3 regions of the Rummeliibacillus sp. SL167 genome follow, and region 2 is predicted to be linked to each of the others. Evidence: riboswitches for the same ligand, from Rfam matches in the RefSeq annotation. Region 2 holds a riboswitch; each other region holds the start of a gene.
The links. Region 2 has a riboswitch for lysine ahead of dapA (4-hydroxy-tetrahydrodipicolinate synthase). Riboswitches for the same ligand answer to the same signal wherever they lie in the genome.
Positions count from the first base shown of each region.

Region 1 (7,588 bases), on a different contig from region 2:
GTAAAACGCAAAGACTCGTTAGTGAGATTGAAGATTTTGAATACATTGTCACTTCTTCAAATAAAGAAGCATTTTTGCTCGAACTCAATTTGATCAAGCTACACGATCCAAAATATAATGTTATGTTAAAGGATGATAAAACATATCCTTATATCAAAATCACAAATGAGAAATATCCAAGATTACTCACAGTTCGCAAAGTAAAAAGGGATAAAGGAAAATATTTTGGTCCTTATCCGAATGTCTATGCGGCAAATGAGACCAGGAAACTGCTTAATCGACTATACCCTTTAAGGAAATGTTATTCACTTCCGAATCGTGTTTGTCTATATTATCATCTAGGTCAATGTTTAGCTCCATGTGTCAAAGATATTGATAAACAGGTTTATGATGAGATGGTCCAAGAAATTACGAATTTCTTGAATGGCGGATATACGGCAGTCAAAGAGGAATTGCATCAGAAAATGTTGGATGCTTCAGAAAAACTAGATTTTGAACGTGCAAAGGAATATCGAGATCAAATAGCCCATATTGACGCTGTAATGGAAAAACAAAAGATCACCACAACTGATTTTATCAATCGGGATGTTTTTGGCTATGCGGTAGATAAAGGCTGGATGTGTGTACAAGTATTCTTTGTTAGACAAGGGAAACTAATTGAACGTGCAGTCTCTTTATTTCCTTCATATGGAGAACCAGAGGATGAATTTTTAACATATGTCGGGCAATTTTATGAAAAAGCTGAACATATAAAACCTAAGGAAATTCTTATCCCAAAAGAAATAGATGGTGATATGTTACAGCAAGTATTGAATATTAAAGTGTTAAAGCCACAAAGAGGTAGGAAAAAGGAATTACTCGATTTGGCATCAAAAAATGCTCAAATAGCTATTACTGAGAAATTCCAATTGCTTGAGAGACAAGAACAAAGAACAATAGGTGCTTGCGAACAATTGGGGGATGCGATGAATATTGCAACTCCTCTACGTATCGAAGCTTTTGACAATTCTCATATTTTTGGAGCGGATACAGTTTCGGCAATGGTTGTTTTTATTGATGGTAAACCGAGTAAAAAAGAATATCGTAAATTTAAAATTCAAAATGCCCATGCACATGATGATTATGGAGCGATGCGCGAAGTTATTCGTCGCCGCTATTCAAGAGTTTTAAAGGAAGGCCTCCCTCTTCCAGACTTACTCGTAACCGATGGAGGGAAGGGACAGATGGAAGTAGCAAGAGAAATTTTAGAGGATGAGCTTGGATTGGATATTCCAATTGCGGGATTAGCAAAAGACGATAAGCATCAAACTTCTCAACTGTTATATGGAAATCCGCCTGAAATCATTCCGCTAAAACGAACAAGTGAAGCTTTTTATTTGTTACAACGCGTTCAAGATGAAGTACACCGATTTGCGATCACATTCCATAGGCAGCTGCACGAAAAAAATGCGATTACATCCATTTTAGACGAAATTCCAGGAATCGGACCAAAAAGAAAGCAACAGCTATTAAAACACTTTGGTTCGATCAAGAAGATTAAAGAAGCAACGTTTGAAGAATTACAAGAAGCTGGTGTACCTAAAAAACTGGCTCAGGCAATCATTGACTTTTTTTTGAAAAAATAATTGCAAAAATAGCGATTTATATGGTATCGTAGTGTCACCAATTAAAAATCACTGATTTAGTGATGATAGAGGCGCGGGTTTCAAGAGTACCCGACTGGAGGATGAATAGATCCTTTGAAGGTCGATGAAAGGGGAGGCCGCCGAAGTTGCAAGATTGCTAATTCCATCTTGCTGCTGGTTCTACATTGAAGAAATGTAGAATTGTCAGAGTCAACATAGATTCTGGAGGGCTATCTCACATGAATGTTCTTTTGAACGTGCATGCTAAGAGCAGCTCTTCACACATGTGAAAGGGCTGCTCTTTTTTCATTAGAAATCATTGTGAAAGTCGCCCACATACAACTATGTAGGGGAGCGTTTTGATGAGTATTTTAGTGGTAAAATTTGGCGGGACTTCCGTCGCAACAACAGAAAGAATTATGCATGTTGCCAAACGCATTCAGCGTGAGAAACAAAACGGGCATGACATTGTCGTAGTTGTATCTGCAATGGGGAAAACGACAGATCAACTTGTAGATATGGCTCATGAAATTTCTGAATCACCTTCAAAAAGAGAAATGGATGTACTATTGACAACTGGAGAACAAGTAACGATATCATTGTTATCCATTGCTTTGCATAAATTAGGAATTGAGGCGCAGTCATTTACTGGTTGGCAAGCCGGTATTATGACAGAGCATGTGCCAAGCAATGCAAGAATCGAGAATATTGCACCAAAGGCTGTCAAAGATGCTTTGGAAAAGGGGAAGGTTGCTGTAGTCGCTGGTTTCCAAGGTATTGATGATGAAGGAAATATTACAACATTAGGCCGCGGAGGTTCAGATACGACTGCTGTTGCACTTGCAGTAGCACTAAATGCTGAACGCTGTGATATTTATACAGATGTTGATGGTGTTTATACAAGTGATCCTCGATATGTTAAAGGCGCCAGAAAGTTACTGGAAATGTCCTATGATGAAATGCTCGAACTAGCGAATCTGGGAGCAGGTGTTCTACATCCTCGCTCTGTAGAGGTAGCCAAGAATCATCATATTCCTATGTCTGTTCGTTCGAGTTATGAGGATGTTGAAGGTACTATCTTGAAGGAGGAAATTACAGTGGAAAAAGGCTTGGTTGTACGTGGTGTTGCATTTGAATCGGATATTATTCGTTTAACGGTATATTATAAGGAAGCATATAATAGTTCATTAGCTAATATTTTTACAACATTAGCCAAAAATCATGTCAATGTCGATATTATTGTCCAAACGATTATTGAAGGAACGGAACCATCTGTGTCGTTCTCAGTAAAAAAAGAAAATCTTCAAGATACATTACAAGTTTTATCTGAACACAAAGATACATTGGGCTATCATCATGTGGACTATGAAGGGGAACTGTCAAAAGTTTCAATCGTCGGATCTGGTATGGTGTCAAATCCAGGTGTTGCGGCATCGATGTTCGAACGCTTATATCGTGAAGGGATTCCTGTTAAAATGGTCAGCACTTCAGAAATCAAAGTATCTGTTGTTGTACCGCAGGAAGATATGTTAAAAGCAGCAAATGCTTTACATGACGAATTTGGTTTATCCGTCAAAGAAAAAATTCCACATTAATAAATGACTTTCACCTGATGGCTACTACAATTAATGAGTAAGCGTCAATATGTTCATAAAGGACTTTTCATATGAACGAACGTATGCGTGGAGTCCTTTATTACGTAAATAAAACTCCTACCAGTATTTTGATGACTACTGAAAAAACTGTGATAAAAATCATGGTTCTATAGTTTTTCAGTATTCTCCATTTTTTCTGGTAGGAGTTTTTGATGAATGAATCTATCGTGTATGAACAAGCAGAAAGTTTTCTTTTAAAATAACTAGTAAAGTATAGAATTAACCGCTTATAAAAGATGAATTGATCCAACTAACTAACCCAAGTGAAAGAAAATTTCCCTGGGTAAAGGTTCACTCTAGCCTTCTATCCTATCCTTCAAATCCCATTTGATGTGAAATTTAACTTGTGCTTGTTTTGGTTTCGTTTCTTCGTAGCACTCTGTTAGGAAGCCACAGTATTTTTGTTGGTTCTGCGCCAAAAATCCAGCCTCAAGTTGAAAACAGCGACTATCAAATTTTAATACTTCGGGATCTCCGGTTAAAGTACAAAAAGCTTCATCAGTTGAGACCTTATCAATCGTTAAATCTCCCCAACCAGCTTCTTTAAAGAATGAGATTGCTTCTTCTAAATCATAGAGCGGAAATTGACGAGCTAGTTCTTTTCCACACCAATATAGTATATCTTTTTCATTTTTCCCCAATATAGAAGAGAGTACATGATCACGAATTAGCTCATAACCAAATTGTGTTATTTCATTTTTTTGTTGAGTAGACATGAAAATCCTTCTTTCATATTTTGTCTAAATTATGTCAGTAAAAGAATTAATACACATTAGACATGAATGATTGCTTTTTTCGAGAATAATATGAACGAGAATAGCTCATAAAAAAGTTCATGTTGCCTTGACGCTATTGTGGTATGAGAGTACAATAAACTTGTCATAATATTGTACCATTATGAAACAAGCAGTCAATAGATGTCGAGTGATAATTACATGACAAAAAATTGACATCTTGCTTTCAAGTATTAAGGGGGGTAACAGTCTTGTCGAAAGATCGAGAGTTTTATTGGCGTCGTCTGCATTCTCTTCTTGGAATTATTCCAGTAGGGTTATTCGTGACGCAACACTTGTTAATCAACTTCCAAGCAACACACGGTGCAGAAGCATTTAACACAGCAAGTGGATTTATGGGGAATTTACCATTCTTATGGTTCCTTGAATGGTTTGTCATTTACATTCCTTTAATGTTCCATGCATTTTATGGAGTGTATATTGCCTTTACAGCAGCACCAAATAATCAACGTTTTGGTACTTTCCGTAACTGGATGTTCCTACTTCAACGTATTACAGGCGTTATTCTTGTAATATTCATTGCATGGCACATTTTCCAAACTCGAATTCAAAAAGCGCTTGGTACAGAAGTTGACTATGATATGATGGCTAATATTTTATCTAACCCAGTCATGGTTGCGTTCTATGCATTAGGTATTATTTCAGCTACGTTCCACTTGGCTAACGGTATTTGGTCATTTTTAGTAAGTTGGGGAATTACACAATCTCCAAAATCTCAAAAAATTGCAACTTACATCACATTGATTTTCTTTGTAGTGTTATCTGTAATCGGCGTGGGTGCTCTACTTGCATTTATTTAAGCAGTCATGTGTAAACTTGTAAGCGCTTGATTACTATTTGAACGAGGAGTGAGAAAAAAACATGGCTAAAAGCAAATTGATAGTCGTTGGTGGCGGTTTAGCTGGCTTGATGTCTACTATGAAAGCTGCCGAAATGGGCACAGAAGTTGAATTATTCTCATTAGTTCCGGTAAAACGCTCACACTCTGTATGTGCGCAAGGCGGGATTAATGGTGCCGTAAATACAAAAGGTGAAGGGGACTCTCCTTGGATCCACTTTGATGATACAATTTATGGTGGGGATTTCTTAGCAAACCAACCACCAGTTAAAGCAATGACTCAAGCAGCACCTGGTATTATTCACTTATTTGACCGTATGGGCGTTATGTTTAACCGTACACCTGAAGGTCTGTTGGATTTCCGTCGTTTCGGTGGTACTATCCATCACCGTACAGCGTTTGCTGGTGCGACTACTGGTCAACAACTTCTTTATGCACTTGATGAACAAGTTCGTCGTTGGGAAGTTGAAGGATTAGTGACAAAATATGAAGGCTGGGAATTCCTAGGCGTAATTCTTGATGATGAAGGCGTATGTAAAGGTATTAAAGCTCAAAACCTTACAACTCATGAAATCAAAGCATTTCGTGCTGATGCCGTAATCATGGCTAGTGGTGGTCCTGGTATCATCTTTGGTAAATCAACAAACTCAATGATTAATACAGGTTCTGCAGCATCAATCGTTTATCAACAAGGTGCAAAATATGCAAATGGTGAAATGATTCAAATTCACCCAACAGCAATTCCTGGCGATGACAAATTACGTTTAATGTCAGAATCTGCTCGTGGTGAAGGTGGACGAATTTGGACATATAAAGACGGTAAACCTTGGTACTTCTTAGAAGAAAAATATCCTGCATTCGGTAACTTAGTACCACGTGATATTGCAACACGTGAAATCTTTGACGTATGTATTAACCAAAAACTAGGCATTAACGGTGAAAACGTTGTATACTTAGATCTTTCTCACAAAGATCCACATGAATTAGACGTTAAACTTGGTGGTATCATTGAAATTTATCAAAAATTCGTTGGTGATGATCCACATAAAGTACCTATGAAAATCTTCCCAGCTGTTCACTATTCTATGGGTGGTCTATGGGTTGACTTTGATCAACATACTTCAATTCCTGGTCTATTTGCTGCAGGTGAATGTGATTACTCTCAACATGGTGCAAACCGTCTTGGTGCAAACTCATTACTTTCAGCTATTTACGGTGGTAGTGTAGCAGGTCCTAACGCTGTTCATTACATCCAAGGATTAGATAAACACGTTGAAGATCTTTCATCTTCTTTATACGATAACGCTGTGAAAGAAGAACAAGCTAAATGGGATGAAGTATTGCGTTTAGATGGTAATGAAAATGCATACTTACTTCACAAAGAACTTGGTGAAGTCATGACTTCAAACGTTACAGTTGTTCGTTACAATGATAAATTAGAACAAACTCTTGTAAAATTACAAGAATTAAAAGAACGTTGGAACAATATCAATATTAACGATACATCTAAGTGGTCCAACCAAGGTGTTCAATTTACTCGTCAATTGAAGAACATGCTTGCTTTAGCAAATGTTATTACAAAAGGTGCTTTACTTCGTAACGAATCTCGTGGAGCTCATTACAAACCTGATTTCCCAGAACGTGATGATGAAAACTTCCTTAAAACAACAATTGCTGAATTTACACCTTCATTTGATCCGAAAATTACTTACGATGACGTTGATATTTCACTTATCAAGCCTCGTAAACGTGACTATACGAAAGGAGCTCACTAATTATGGGTAACGAAGCACAAAAATATGTTGAAGTTGAAGTCCAACGTCAAGATGACTCGAACTCAAACCCTTATTGGGAAAAATTTAGAGTTCCTTATCGTCCAAATATGAACGTTATTTCCGTTCTTATGGCAATTCGTGAAAACCCTGTAACAACTGATGGTAAACAAACTACACCTATTGCATGGAACATGAACTGTTTAGAAGAAGTTTGTGGGGCATGTTCAATGGTTATCAATGGTCGTCCTCGTCAATCTTGTTCCGCATTGGTAGATCAATTAGAACAACCATTGAAATTACAACCAATGAGTACTTTCCCTGTTATTCGTGACTTACAAATCGATCGTAGCCGCATGTTTGATTCATTGAAAAAAGTGAAAGCATGGGTTCCAATTGATGGTTCTTACGACTTAGGCGAAGGTCCTCGTATGCCTGAACGTAAACGTGAATGGGCTTATGAATTATCTAAATGTATGACTTGTGGTGTATGTTTAGAATCTTGTCCAAATGTCAATAGCCATTCAGACTTCATCGGACCAGCTCCACTTTCACAAGTACGTCTATTTAACTCGCATCCAACAGGTGCTATGAACAAAGATGTACGTTTAAACGCAATTATGGGTGAAGGCGGTCTTGCCAATTGTGGTAACGCACAAAACTGTGTGGCTGCTTGTCCAAAAGGTATTCCTTTGACAACTTCTATTGCGGCTTTAAACCGTGCTACAACTGTTCAAATGTTCAGAAACTTCTTTGGTTCTGATCATATGGTTGACTAGTAATAAAATAGATAACGAGAAAGCACAGAATGCTATTGATCAGCATTCTGTGCTTTTTATTTCCTCCTGTAAATTTTCAAGAGTAATTGTCTCCCAATCATACATAAAAACTTTTACACAAAAAA
Region 1 covers NZ_VCBM01000001.1:269,937-277,524, forward strand. Annotated here, with positions in the region: gene uvrC (excinuclease ABC subunit UvrC) at 1-1,625, shown strand, start outside; lysine riboswitch at 1,684-1,866, shown strand; gene FEZ13_RS01085 (aspartate kinase) at 1,988-3,220, shown strand; gene FEZ13_RS01090 (DUF2507 domain-containing protein) at 3,577-3,996, opposite strand; gene FEZ13_RS01095 (succinate dehydrogenase cytochrome b558 subunit) at 4,266-4,874, shown strand; gene sdhA (succinate dehydrogenase flavoprotein subunit) at 4,936-6,687, shown strand; gene sdhB (succinate dehydrogenase iron-sulfur subunit) at 6,690-7,463, shown strand.
Region 1: linked by a shared signal. The riboswitch ahead of FEZ13_RS01085 (aspartate kinase) and the one ahead of dapA (4-hydroxy-tetrahydrodipicolinate synthase) in region 2 are both predicted to bind lysine.

Region 2 (7,588 bases):
TGGATACCAACTATTGTACCCTGCATGCTCGAACGTATGACTTGATGTATCCTTGTATTTACCAGGTGGGAGAAGAACGTTAGATTTTCTTGCAGTTGCTGCAGCATAACCTGAATCTTCATTAGTTTTCGATTTAGTAGCCATTACAGTACCGCCACTAGTTAATGTTGTTGAAACACCTATTTTGTCTATAGAATAATATTTACTTTTAGATTTACTGGTATATGAACCAGATGTACCTGTTCCATTTAAAGTAACTGTAACATTGGGGAATTCATATGATCGACTGATATCAGATTTTGCACTCCAATATGGTGCTTTAGCTGTTACTTTCCATTTTTCAACACTTACGGATATTGGATTACCGCTAGAATCATATGTTGTTGTTTCTACTACCGAGTCACCAAATCTATCATAATATGTTGAAGTTGTTTCTGCTGCCGATACATCTGTTAAAAAACTTGAACTTGCTAAAACACCTAAAGCTACCAATGATGCTGTCAATTTGCTTTTAAATTTCATGCGTTCTCATCTCCTATTTTTTAAATTATTTGGAACAAATATATTATATATATAAATTTCATTTATTTCAAATATATTTTAACAATTATTATAAAAGTTTACATTTCATTGCATTTAACTGAAGATTAAAAATACTCATAATCTTCAATTATTTAATTCTAACCATAAAAAATTCCTTTATAATGGATTTAGCAAGTGATCACCCGTCCAAATCCACTAAAAAAGGAACTTTGCATGGGACAGATTCATACAAAAACTCACTATTCGAAAAGAACTATGCCCTTAAAAATTATTGATTCCAGCACATTGCCACTTCATTTAACAAATCATAAATGGGCTCAATTTCGTAAAACCAAGACAGGCGTGAAACTCCATTTACGCCTTGTCTTTATGGAAAAAGGTGAATCTTATCCAGAAAAGGCTATACTTACTTCCGCGAAAGTTCATGATTGGAATGAGCTAGAAGTCATGGTAGACGATCGGGATTGCATGTATGTTTTGACCGTGGTTATTTAGATTACGAGCGATTTGATCGCATGACCGATGAGGCCTATTTCTTTCCAGGCTAAGGAAAAATGCCGTTATTCGACAAGTGTACGACTTTAAAATACCCGAGGATTCGGATGTGTTGTCTGACCAAATGGTATTGATGGGTACTACTTAAAATAGAGCTGAAAACTATTTTTGTTTAGTAAAAGTGCTAGATACCAAAGGAAATGTACTCATCTGGTCACCAATCGTTTTGATTTAGAGCCAGAAGAAATATCAGAAATGTACAAATCTCATTGGGCCATCGAATTATTTTTTAAATGGATAAAACAACATCTGAATATCAAAAAGTTCTATGGTCAAAGCGAAAATGCGATTGACAGCCAAGTATTTATGGCACTAATTGTTTTCTGCTTGAATGTGTTAGCTCAAATGGATACAAAGAGTGAACGGAAAATTCTACAAATCAGCCGTTATTTGAGGGCAGCATTATGGAAGCCAGCACATATTTGGCTTCGGAAAATTAAAGAAAAAGCTGTACCTTAAACAATAAAAATCGTCGTTGTTGCATAAGCATAATTGTAAATAATAGCCAAATTGATGGACCAATTTTGATAAAGCTTTAACTTTTTGGCCGTAAAACCCTGAAAATAAAAAGTTTGAATTTTCTAACATTTTTATGCAACACTAGTGCTTATAAAATTATAAATTACTTCGATATCTTCATCCATTCACGTTGTGTTTTACTAATCCCTTTCTTTTAAAAAAGCTTTCATCAGTGTTCCGTATTATTTATGGTTAGATCAGCATTCATTCTAATACAAATATCTAACTTTCTAAAATTTTCAATGAAGGTATTGCAAAAACTCTAAAGGAGTGCTAAGATATCTTTAATTTAAATATTTACTTATTTCAATATTTCTTTGAAGTAAGGATAGAGGAGCAAAGACCATCAGTATACAATTGGAGGATAATGGGATCCGTCGATGATTGTGGAAAGGGGAATTTGCCGAAGTGGAGAGAATCTCATTCTTCTCAAAGCTGGTTCTGTTGTTGAATAAATACAGAACTGTCATGTAGTAGAAAACTATATGGAGGGCTATCTACGCACAGAAATGATTTTGTTTCTACTGCAACAACGTAGCCTCGTTGTTGCTTTTTTGCGTTATCTTACTAATTGCCCTTCTCCCTCTATTATGTTGATAAAAAAAATCATGAAGGATGTGGAGAAGTAATGAATTTTGGACAAGTTTTAACCGCCATGGTGACGCCATTTGATCAAAACGGGGAAATTGACTTTCCCGCTACAGAAAATTTAATTCATCATTTAATCTCAAACGGTACGGATGGAATTGTAGTTGCTGGTACAACTGGAGAATCTCCTACCTTATCCGCAGAAGAAAAAGTAGAATTATTTAAATTTGTCGTAAAAGTAGTCAATGGAAAAGTACCAATCATTGCTGGAACGGGCTCAAATAATACAAAAGCTTCAATCGAATTAACAAAACAAGCTGAAGATGCTGGTGTTGACGCAATCATGCTTGTTGTTCCATATTACAACAAACCTTCTCAAGAAGGCTTATACCAACACTTTAAAACAATTGCTGCAGCAACTACACTTCCAATTGTTTTATACAATATCCCTGGAAGAAGTGTTATCAATATGGCTGTGGATACAGTCGTTCGTCTTTCACAAATCCCTAACATCGTTGCCATTAAAGAAGCAAGTGGGAATTTGGATGCGATGGCACAAATCATTGAACAGACACCAGAAGATTTCTCACTATATAGTGGTGATGATGGTTTAACTTTACCAATATTATCAATCGGTGGTGCAGGTGTTATTTCAGTAGCATCCCATATCATTGGAAATGAAATGCAAGCAATGGTGAACAATTTTAAAAATGGAAAATTGAAAGAAGCAGCACAGGAACACCGTAGACTTCTTCCTATTTTCAGAGGATTATTCGCAGCGCCAAATCCATCACCTGTTAAAGCAGCATTAAATTTAAAAGGAGTTTCTGTCGGCGGCGTCCGCTTACCGATTCTTCCTTTAAACACTGATGAATTGAGTGCATTACAAGAAGTATTGAAAGTAGTAGATCAAAAAGAAGAAGTTGTTTTATAAAATCTTAACGGAACGAACCTATCCATATTCATAAAAAATGACACATTCCCCATACATTCATTCCTGTATGGGGGATTTTCGTATGTCGCCTTTTCTCACACTAAAACATAGAATAATTTAGGCATCAATACATCAATATATTTACACATCTCAAATATTTATACTTTAAAATCATTGATGATATCTTCCAGACCCTTCGCCAAATGATTTAATGCAAGTGCCTCATTTGTGACATTATCCATAGATGCTAATTGTTCTTCAGTGACAGCTGAAATCTGTTGCATTGTTCCAGCGAATTGTCCTGAAATCGAAGAGATTTCCTTCATTCGGTCGACCATATTCTTTGTTTCTACACTTACATTATCTACGATAGACGAAACGTCATTGGTTTCGTTCGTGACGTTTTGAACGGCTTTTACAATGTTTTCAAAAGATTCTTCGGTTTGATTGACCATTATAATGCCTTCTTTTAATACTTTTAATCCTTGATTCATCGATAGCGCGACATCATCTGTTTCTTCTCTTATCTTATCGGTTATTTCTTTTATTTGCATAACTGCTTGTTCTGATTGATCAGAGAGTTTTCGAACCTCTTGTGCAACAACAGCAAAACCTTTTCCCTGTTCACCTGCACGTGCAGCTTCAATTGCCGCATTTAATGATAGAAGATTGGTTTGACTGGATATTTCACTTATTAAATTCAAAATTTGATCGATATCCTTTGATTTTAGCTGTAATGACTCCAGCATCTCAGCTGTATTTTCAACCGTTTTTTCGACTAAGGATATTTGCTCGACCGTATTATTCACTAACTGGTTTCCTGAATTTGCTATTTGTAATGCGCTATTTATTGAATTTTCGACGCTATGAATAGATTGACCAGTATGAGTCATTTTAGTTGAGATATGAGAAACTTTTCCTGAAGCTTGTGTCGCAGATTCAACTTGTACTTCTGTTCCACTCGCTACTTCTTCAATTGCTATGGAGACTTGTTCTATAGCCTGTCTAGATTCTGAAGAAGTGATTTTTAATCTATCAGAAGTTTGCGTTACCTGTTTTGCACTCGATTCTACATGAGTCATTAAAGATTGAAGTCGATCTGCCATCTGGTTAAACCCAGTGGATAATGCATAGATTTCCTTACTAGATTGACCTATCTTTATCCTTGCTTGCAAATCTCCTTGAGATATCTTATCCATTAATTTTTTTAAAGAAATAACTGGTTTGGTCACTTTACTGATCAACATAAATCCGATGATGCTTGCGATTAGCACCGTAAAAAGCGTAATACCTATCATTAAATTTCTATAGCTATATACAGGCTTTAAATACTCTTGGTCGTTTAATGCAATGACATATACAGATTGATCTAGTTCTACTTGAAAAGAAAGGGCATAAGTCACCCCGTTATCATGTATGATTCCATTTTTTTGTTGATAAAGTTTCTTGGCAAAGCTAGAAGAAAGTTTTGGTATCTCACTCTTAAATTGGTTAAAAGGCTCAGCCTTTCCTTCCTTTGTTATTTTAAATTGCATAGGCGTTAAGGACGCTGACTTAAAACTGCTTCTATTTTGAGTTAGTGCATAGGCTAATTTATGATCAAATTCTTCTGCAGTGGATGTCGATTTTAACATGGTGATTTTTTGATTGATCACTTCGGCTGAAGAAAGCATCTGTTGCTCAGTAGAATGAATGATAACATTCTTGTTTTTATCGTAACTTACAAATGCAATAATGCTAGAAGATAAAATAATAATTAAAATAATGGGAGCCATCAACATTATTCGAAAGCTAAATTTATGTATTTTTAACATAGATTCAATTCCCTCTTTTATTAGTCGACTTTATTTCTTTTTGTCATAGAACGTTCAAATAATTTCATTTAACATATTTAACCACACGAATATTAAGCTGGTATCATTTTATTATTAAACATAAAAAATAGATGTGCTGATTATCCAATTTAATCCATAGAAAGGGAAATTCGTTGATTGCAACAAAGACTTGCCCGCTTTCCAATAAAGTGAAGCTTCCATCAGTGGGGGTTTTCTTCATCCCCCACTGAACTAGAGGAACTCAGGTTACAAGCGCCACGTCCTGTGGCAACACCTGAGGAACCAACATCTTGTTGACCCAAACCAATCGGACTTTTACGGGCAATTGATCCCCCACTTATCTTTCTCGTTTCTCTCTACATCTTGAGGTGGGGGTCTTACTGCCCGTTAAAGTGGGATAACTGCTATCCACAACACTTACTAAAAAGACTACTTTCCTCTAAAATTTAGAGATATAGTAGTCTAATAAAGTGCGTTTTATGTTTGTAACAAGTTAGCTTATTAGTTTACTTTTTACCTTTTTTGGTTTTGCGCCTACCGAGCCTTTAAAACGTTTATCCAATAATTTGGCAATTAAACGTGCTGCAATATTAAATACAAATACCATAATAATTAGTATCGCTGCTGATTTTGTCGCGATTTCACGAGCATCTGGAACAATACCTTCAGAGTTTAACTTCCAAATATGCACGGCAAGAGTTTCAGCAGGTCTAAATATATTAAAAGGATTAACAGGGCTATCAAGAGGAGCTGCCGCATTTAGTGTAGGAGTCGTTAAACCAGCTGTGTAAATAAGTGCTGCTGCTTCTCCAAAAATCCTTCCAGCAGTTAAAATAACACCGGTAATAATTTCCTGAATAGCAGTAGGAATCAATACTTTTGTGATGGTTTGCCACTTAGTTGCGCCCAACCCAAGACTTGCTTCCTTTACACTTGCTGAAACTGAACTAATCGCCATTTCACAAATTCTCGTTAAGTTTGGGAGATTTAAAATAGTCAGCACTAACGCACCACCTACTAATGTATACCCCCAATCTGCTAATGTTACAAAAACTAGCAAACCAAACAGTCCTACAACAATAGATGGTAGTGATGCCATTGTTTCGATACAAAGTCGTACAAAGTTTAAAAATCTTCCTTTTTTCGCATATTGAGATAGATAGATCCCAGCTCCCAATCCTAATGGGAAAGATACGATTAGAGAAATAACTAATAAATAAAAGGAATTGAATAATTGTGGTCCAATCCCACCACCTGCCATCGTGTTACTAGGGGCTCCAAAAAGGAAATCAGTATCCCAAAATCCCCATCCCATTGTAATAATTTTTTCAGCTATAAATACTAACAAGGCAATGACTAAAATAGCTATTGCATAAAAGATAGCTGTCCAGACATTGTTGACAATCCGAGCTTGATTGTTATGGTTTTTTTTATTGTTCATTTTGCATACCCCTTTTACCAATCATTCGAATGATTAAAATAAATAAGAAGGAAATGATCAATAAGATCATTGCTAAACTCCATAGAGCATCATTCCATGCTGTACCATTTAGGGTATTAGACATGTCCATAGTTAGTATTCCTGTTAAAGTAGAAGTTGGACTATACAAACTATCTGGTAATTTGACAGTATTACCGATAACCATTTGAACAGCTAATGCCTCACCAAATGCTCTGGCCAACCCTAATACGATAGCAGTTAAAATACCATTTTTGGCAGCTGGGATAATGATACGATAAATCGCCTGCCAACGAGTAGAACCCAAACCATAAGAACCTTCCAAAAACTCAAATGGAACTCCTTTAACCGCGTCATCCGAAATACTTGCTATAGTAGGTAGAATCATAACACTTAGCACGATAATCCCTGCTAGTAAACTAAAGCCTACTCCACCCAATTGATTCCGTAAAAATGGAACAAGAATTGTAACCCCCAAAAACCCATAAACAACAGAGGGGATACCTAAAAATAATTCAAGAACAGGTTTTACAAAAGTAGAGCCAAATTTCGGCGAAATATAATTATTGAATATAGCAATCCCAAGTGCAATTGGTGTACTGATTAATGTAGCGCCAATCGATACCAAAGTAGAACCAACGATAAAAATCAATGCGCCATATGATTTATCCTTTGGATCATTTGGACTCCAATCCGTAGATGTTAGCATCTCCCACGGTGAAATATTGCCATGTAAGAATGATTGAAGACCTTTACCACAAATAAAAGCAATAATTGAAATAGTTGCAACAACAATGAGCAACCCACAAATGGTTACAATCGTTTTGCCAATATACTCATTTACAAAATAATTGATCGATTTTTTCTGCCCCTTCATCTTATTACCACCTTACTGACAAATAAAAGGAAGAGGCTGGCCAGTAGCCCCGCCCGCCTCTTCTTTTTATCCGTTATTTTCATTCAAAAACTGATTATTTTAATTCTGACATTGGGATATAACCCATTTTTTCCACTGTATCAGCAAAATCTTCACCAGATACAAAGTCAATAAATCCTTTTACAGCATCTTTAGGTTCACCATCAGTAATCATATATTCATATGCCCAGAATGGATATTTATTTGCTGCAACATTTTCAGTAGTTGGTTCAACATCG
Region 2 covers NZ_VCBM01000002.1:314,664-322,251, reverse strand. Annotated here, with positions in the region: gene FEZ13_RS12920 (hypothetical protein) at 1-522, opposite strand, end outside; partial or broken gene FEZ13_RS12915 (IS4 family transposase) at 757-1,557, shown strand; lysine riboswitch at 1,939-2,121, shown strand; gene dapA (4-hydroxy-tetrahydrodipicolinate synthase) at 2,246-3,139, shown strand; gene FEZ13_RS12905 (methyl-accepting chemotaxis protein) at 3,298-4,953, opposite strand; gene pstA (phosphate ABC transporter permease PstA) at 5,468-6,415, opposite strand; gene pstC (phosphate ABC transporter permease subunit PstC) at 6,405-7,310, opposite strand; gene FEZ13_RS12890 (phosphate ABC transporter substrate-binding protein PstS family protein) at 7,405-7,588, opposite strand, start outside.

Region 3 (7,588 bases), on a different contig from region 2:
TCTGTAGCGGCAGTATGGTTATTTGGCGGTAAATTTTATATGGTCAATGAAAAATTATCAACAGGCGCAGTTCTATATCAAGACCTTGGATTAAAAGTTCCTGCTGTAGTCAAAGAAATTTCAGCAAAATCAACAAGTAACTGGAATGAGATTTCATTAGAAAAACTTGTAGAATTAGATGCTGATCACATTTTCTTAGTCAATGGTGATGCGCAAAAAGCCAAAAGCACATTGAGCAATAAATTATGGCAAAGCATTCCTGCTGTAAAGGCTGGCAATGTCCACGAATTCTCTTCTAAAGAAAGCTGGCTTTACACAGGCCCTATTGCCAATGAACAAATCGTAGATAATGTAGTAAAAAGTTTAGTTAAATAATAAGCATAGCTAAACAAAGTTAAAGGTAAAAACATACTATCCAAAAGGCACGGATGCTGATCCATCAGCATCCGTGCCTTTTTCAATTATAGGACAAAAATTTTTCTTTTGAACCAGCCTAGTTTTCTATTTTTCAGATGTTACATAACGATCTTTTGCAGATATCCATGCGAAAAAGAACAAACCAATTACTACAACAATGTAGAGTACATTGGCTGATTGCCAACTTTCAAATAAATCATGAATATAGCCATAAAGTACAGGTCCTGTTGCTGCTAATAGATAGCCGATAGATTGGGCTGTACCAGAAATCTCTGCGGCTTCGAATGCATTGCGAGCGCGTAAAGAGAAAAACATCATGGCTAGTCCAAATGATGCGCCACCTGCGAGACCAATGAAAATCATCCAAAGAACAGTAAGTGAAGTTAGGTTCAACAAAATCCCTGAAAAACCAATGATATACAAGATACTAAACATCACCACTAATGAGCGTTGATCTGATTTTCTCGCCGCTAATATAGGGATAAGAAATGTCATAGGCAATTGTGAAAATTGCATGATAGAGAACATCCATCCTGTTTGATGGGCACTTATCCCTTGAGATTTTAACATGGCTGGAATCCAAGCTGCAGTTGTGTAGAAGAGTAAGGATTGTAAGCCCATTGATAGCGTAATAGCCCATGTCAAAGGATATTTCCAAATCGGTTTGCTAGGTCTCATATGCTTATGATCTTCTTTTACATTTATTTGTTGGCGTAATTGTGGTAACCACACGAAAAAAGCAATAATCGTAAGTATAAACCAAAAGCCAAGCGCACCTTTCCAACCGACAATTGTACTGGCGATTGGATAGCTAACACCTGCGGCAATACTCGCTGAAATATTCATCGCTACTGTGAAGATGGAAGTTAGCAATCCAACTTGTAAAGGGAATTTTAGCTTAATAAGTGCTGGCAGCAGAACATTACCAAATGCAATGGCAATACCGATGAGTGCTGTCCCTGATAATAAGAAAATAATGTTCCCCATTGAGCGTATAACTATACCGAAGGCCAAAATAATCATGGCAAATAGCAAGGTTTTCTCAAACCCAAAGCGTCTTGCAAGTTTTGGCGCAAATGGTGAAACCAGTGCAAATGCTAGTAGTGGAATAGTTGTGATAAAACCTGCTAGTACATTGGAAATATCTAGGCCTTGTTTTATATAGGTAATAATTGGACCTACTGATGTTAGAGGGGAACGTAAAGTAGATGATATGAAAATAATACCAAGTACAAGTATCCAAGTATTCCGATTCCAATGTAATTTTTTACTTTGTCTAGGTGTCAGTTGTGTCAATATTGTACGGCCTCCCTGAAAAGAAACTTCTTTATAACCGTATCATTAATAAATAGTAGATTTCAATATTCCAGCATCAATAATTGTTTACTATAAGTCTAAAATGTATTAGAGTAACAGTTATTTTACGTCTTGTTATTAAAAATACTCTGTATTATAATAAGAGCCGTATTAAAATTATATATTACATGCCTCATCCAGTAGGTGAGGTAGAGGTTGCCATGTCCATGAGTATAATCGACGAGATGAAAAAGCATTATAGACTCGATTAAAAAGGGGATATTGCCGAAGTGTCGACAAGCTTTTTATTGTTTATGCTGGGGCTGTTACCGAAAGGTGCAGAACTGTCACATCTGAAATGATGTGTTGAGCTATCTTTATCAAGATTGGTAGGAGTTTTAGTGACCATCTCAAGTTACTTGGATGGTATTTTTTTTAGGATCTATACTAAATGTTGGGTATCGAAACAAGGATATCTCAAATATTTGATATAGAACCATTTTTAATTAACTTTACTCTACCTTTTCTCGTGATAAATCGGAAAGAGGAGAATTATGAGTACAAAAAAGACAAGCTCTAGTGAACAACAGAGCTTAAATAGAGGGTTAAAAAGTCGTCATATTACCATGATTTCTCTTGGTGGAACAATTGGAACCGGTTTGCTATTGGCAAGTGGGAATTCAATTGCTGTTGCTGGACCAGGCGGTGCAATACTTGCATATGGTCTAATCGGTATTATGGTATTTTTCTTGATGACTAGTCTTGGGGAAATGGCTGCGTATATGCCCGTTTCAGGATCGTTTAGTACGTATGCTTCAAAATTTATCGACTCGTCATTAGGATTTGCGCTAGGCTGGAACTATTGGTATAACTGGGCGATTACGATTGCAGCCGAAGTGTCTGCTATATCAATCGTTATGAAATATTGGTTTCCTAATATGCCTTCATTTATTTGGAGTGCGGCATTTCTGTTTGTTATCTTTGTGTTGAATTATCTGTCGGTTAATAGCTATGGGGAAAGTGAATATTGGTTTGCGGTTATTAAAGTTGCAACGGTTATTATTTTCTTGATAGTGAGTTTTTTAATGATCTTCGGTATTCTTGGGGGAAAAGCGCCGATCGGATTCACGAACTTCTTTAAAGGGGATGCACCATTTCACGGTGGATTTTTTGCGACATTCGGCATTTTTTTAGCTGCTGGATTCTCATTCCAAGGTACTGAATTATTAGGTATTACAGCAGGAGAAACCAAAAATCCAGGTGAAACTATTCCAAAAGCTGTGAAGCAGATTTTTTGGCGTATCTTGTTATTTTATATTCTAGCTATTTTGGCAATTGGATTATTGATTCCGTATACGGATCAACGACTAGCTAATAGTGATGATGTAACTGTCAGTCCATTTACATTAGTATTCGAAAACGCAGGGATCGCTTTTGCAGCTTCCATTATGAATGCAGTTATTTTAACGGCTATTCTTTCTGCCGGCAACTCTGGCTTATATGCATCATCTCGTACACTGTGGGAGTTGGCGATGGAAGGAAAGGCTCCTAAAATCTTTAAACGATTAAATGGACGCGGTGTACCAATCGCAGCACTTATTGTGACTATACTAGTTGCTTGCTTATCATTTTTAGCATCTTTGTTCGGTACAGGTACTGTATATACTTGGCTGTTAAATGCATCTGGCATGTGCGGATTTATCGCATGGTTGGGAATTGCAGCAAGTCATTATCGATTCCGTAAAGCATTTGTAGCACAGGGCCATGATTTATCTGAATTACCGTATCGCTCAAAATTCTTCCCATTTGGTCCGATTTTTGCATTTGTAGTTTGTGCGTTTGTTATACTTGGTCAAAATTACACAGCATTTACAGGGGATCACTTTGATTGGAACGGTATTTTCGTATCCTATATTGGTTTACCGATCTTCCTGATTATTTGGTTTGGTTATAAATGGAAACATAAAACAAAGATAGTCCGTCTAGAGGATGCGGATTTGACGGCTAAACGCCATATGAAAGAATAATAAAAAAACACGCGTGTTGATTTGACAAAAATTAGGTCGTCTGTGGCGTAATTTTTGAGAAAACCTGCATTTTTCGGACCATTTATATAGATCTTCGCTGCGGCTTGCTCTTTCCTTTTGTGTAGCACATATTTGATAAAAAAACAATCCAATGTCCTGCGGAAAGAGCGAATAAAGTCTTTGAGAGAGCAAATAAATTATCTCAAAGGGCGAATAAATACTTTATGGATAAAATTGGATAATCAACATGCCTGATAAAAAAATAGTCTATAGAATCGGTTTCACAATGCTTTTGAGCTAAAAAATACGAATGATTTTCTTTTCGAATCAATTTCATAAATCATTTTCTTCTCAAAAAATACGAACATTTAAGAATAACTAATTTTGATAGTTGTGGAGCGAAAGACGGCGACTTATTGTATGATAATGATGCGAAGTAAGCGAGAAGGAGGAACATATAAGAGAATTGGTGTGATTATCCTCTAAAATGTTCGGAGATTAGCTGAAATTTCGTTTCAATATCTGTAAATATTCGGGTTTTACAATTATCAGAATTATTCTATATTTTAATGTTTTATTGAATTTTATAAATAGCATGCTATAATTGGGACATTCTCAATTTAAAACTAAATATCATTTACTCATATAATAGCAAGAATATGGCTTGCAAGTTTCTACCAGATCACCGTAAATGATCTGACTATGAGAAGCAATGCAATGTTTATAAATTGTTCTTTTCGACTGTATAGCTCGAAGGACTTGCTCCACTCATAGATGATTGGATGTACGAGTTCTTCGGGCTTTTTATCTATCTAAAAACTGAAGTGGCTCGTGTCAAGAAAGATAGGGGAAGGATGCAAAATTGCGGGGTATTTCCTATCAGGTTCGCAGCATGTGAATTCTTGAAATCCGGTCATTGAAAGCAAGGTAGATTTAAAAACGTGAAAATAAGAAGGGAGATCCCAAGGTTGAAAGCACTTCAGGAAAAAATCGTAAGGGAAGGTAAAGTCTTATCAGGAGATGTATTAAAAGTAGATTCATTTTTGAATCATCAAATTGATCCACAACTCATGCAAGCAATAGGTCAAGAGTTTGCTGATCGATATAAAGATGCAGGTTTGACAAAAATCCTTACGATCGAATCATCAGGTATTGCACCAGCAGTAATGGCTGGACTTATTTTAGGAATCCCCGTTGTCTTTGCTCGTAAACGTAAATCTATAACATTAACAGATAATTTCTATTCTGCAAATGTTTATTCGTTCACTAAAAAGGTTACCAATACAATTTCTGTATCAAAAGATTATATAACGCAAGGTGATATTGTATTAGTAATCGATGATTTTTTAGCAAATGGGGAAGCAGCAAAGGGATTAATCGACATTGTTAAACAAGCAGGTGCTACTACAAGTGGAATCGGTATTGTGATAGAAAAAGGCTTCCAACCAGGAGGTCAATTACTACGTGAACAGGGTTATCGCGTTGATTCGTTAGCGATTATTTCATCATTAGAAAATGGAAAAGTACAATTTGCTTAGGAGGCAACTAATCAGATGAACAAGGCAAAACTTGCAACACTTGGAATCCAACATTTATTAGCAATGTATGCGGGAGCCATTTTAGTACCATTAATCATTGGTGGTGCATTAAAATTTGATTCAACTCAGTTAACGTATTTAGTATCTATTGATATTATGATGTGTGGTATCGCGACATTATTACAAGTTATGCGTGGTAAAGTAATTGGTATTGGATTACCGTTAGTTCTTGGATGTACATTTACAGCTGTAACACCAATCATTGGCATTGGCTCAAAATACGGTATTGGCTCTATTTATGGTGCAATTATTGCGTCCGGTTTAATCGTTGTCCTTATTTCAGGTATCTTTGGAAAACTCGTAAAATTCTTCCCGCCCATTGTTACTGGTTCTGTCGTCACGATTATTGGGATCACATTAATCCCAGTTGCTATTAATAATGCAGGTGGTGGTCAAGGAGCGCCTGATTTCGGGTCAGTTTCTAATATTTCACTTGCGTTTGGTACATTAATCGCTATTGTTTTACTGTATCGTTTCACAAAAGGATTTGTTCGTTCAATTGCCATTTTAATAGGTTTAGTACTTGGCACTGTAGCAGCTGTTTTTATGGGAAAGGTGGATTTTTCACCAGTAGCTGATGCTGCGTGGGGACAAATTGTAACACCGTTTTACTTTGCAACACCAGAATTCCATGCACAACCAATCATCATTATGACGCTTGTAGCGATTGTATCGCTTGTTGAATCTACAGGCTCTTATTTTGCATTGAGCAGTATGACAAATACACCTATTAACGATAAAGCACTAGCACGTGGTTATCGGTCAGAAGGTTTAGCTTCAATTATTGGTGGTATCTTTAACTCATTCCCGTATACAGCGTTTTCTCAAAATGTGGGTCTAATACAAATGACAGGTGTAAAAAATCGTGCTGTCATCTTTATCACAGGAATTATGCTTGTCGCATTGGGTTTCTTGCCTAAAATTGCTGCACTAACAACAATCATTCCTACAGCTGTACTTGGTGGCGCGATGATCGCTATGTTTGGTATGGTTATTTCACAAGGTGTCAAAATGTTGGGCAGTGCAATAAATGAATCAGAAGGAAATGCAATGATCATTGCTTGCTCGATTGGTATGGGGCTTGGTGTAACAGTCGTTCCTGATATTTTCAAAGTGCTTCCAGAAACAGTGCGTATTCTAACAAGTAATGGCATTGTTGCCGGTAGTGTAACAGCAATCGTATTAAATATTATCTTCAACATGATTCCGTGGAGACGGGATGAAAAAATAGAAGTGAAAAAGGAAATAAACGAAGTCAAAACAAACCTCACTGAAAAGCATGTTTAACATCTAGATTATTTTTGCCTCATCCAATAGGGTGGGGCTTTTTTGTGTAAAAATATCCAATTTGTCATCTTTTTGAATTATTCAGGATAGATTATATAAAAGCATATAACCCATTTTACTTTGAATTTGAGATTTAGTGTTATAATGATTTTGTATACAATAATTTTCCAATAATTATTTGACTTTGGATCCGATTTCTAGATTGCGGTCATTCGCAGACAGAAAAAGGTGTCCATTACTTATTATTCGAGGTGTGGAAGATGATCGATCAATATTTTTACAAGACGTTATTTAAAAGTACATTTTCCGATCCTGTAGAAATTACATTATGGGATGGGGAAAAGGTCCATTATGGAGAAGGAAAACCTGTTTTTAAAATAAAGATGAATGAAGTGATTCCCAAAGCTGAAATTGTGCAAGATCCATCTATGGCAATGGGCGAAGCATATATGACAGGGAAACTTGAAGTTGAAGGGGACTTAAAAAGAGTTGTTCAATCGATTTATGAAAAACAAGGTAGTTTTCTTGGCAATGGTAAGTTATACAAAACCCTTTTAAAGACCATTACGAACAATAAAAAACATAGCAAAGAAAATATTCAATTCCACTATGATATCGGCAATGATTTTTATAAATTATGGTTAGATGAAACGATGACCTATTCATGTGCATACTTTAAACATGAAAATGAGTCATTAGCCGATGCACAACGCAATAAAGTCGCATATATCCTCAAAAAACTTAATCTCCAAAAGGATCAAACCCTCTTAGATATTGGTTGTGGGTGGGGCGAACTCATCGTCACTGCTGCCAAAAAATATGGCGTAAAAGCTACAGGTATTACATTATCAAACGAACAATATGCACGTGTGAAAGAAAGAATTATTGAAGAAAATCTCATCGATTTAGTCGATGTCAAGCTTATGGATTACCGAGATATACAAGGATCATTCGATCGTGTAG
Region 3 covers NZ_VCBM01000006.1:96,654-104,241, forward strand. Annotated here, with positions in the region: gene FEZ13_RS18475 (iron-hydroxamate ABC transporter substrate-binding protein) at 1-375, shown strand, start outside; gene FEZ13_RS18480 (CynX/NimT family MFS transporter) at 502-1,713, opposite strand; lysine riboswitch at 1,916-2,095, shown strand; gene FEZ13_RS18485 (amino acid permease) at 2,268-3,740, shown strand; purine riboswitch at 4,362-4,463, shown strand; gene FEZ13_RS18490 (xanthine phosphoribosyltransferase) at 4,709-5,278, shown strand; gene FEZ13_RS18495 (nucleobase:cation symporter-2 family protein) at 5,294-6,625, shown strand; gene FEZ13_RS18500 (SAM-dependent methyltransferase) at 6,886-7,588, shown strand, end outside.
Region 3: linked by a shared signal. The riboswitch ahead of FEZ13_RS18485 (amino acid permease) and the one ahead of dapA (4-hydroxy-tetrahydrodipicolinate synthase) in region 2 are both predicted to bind lysine.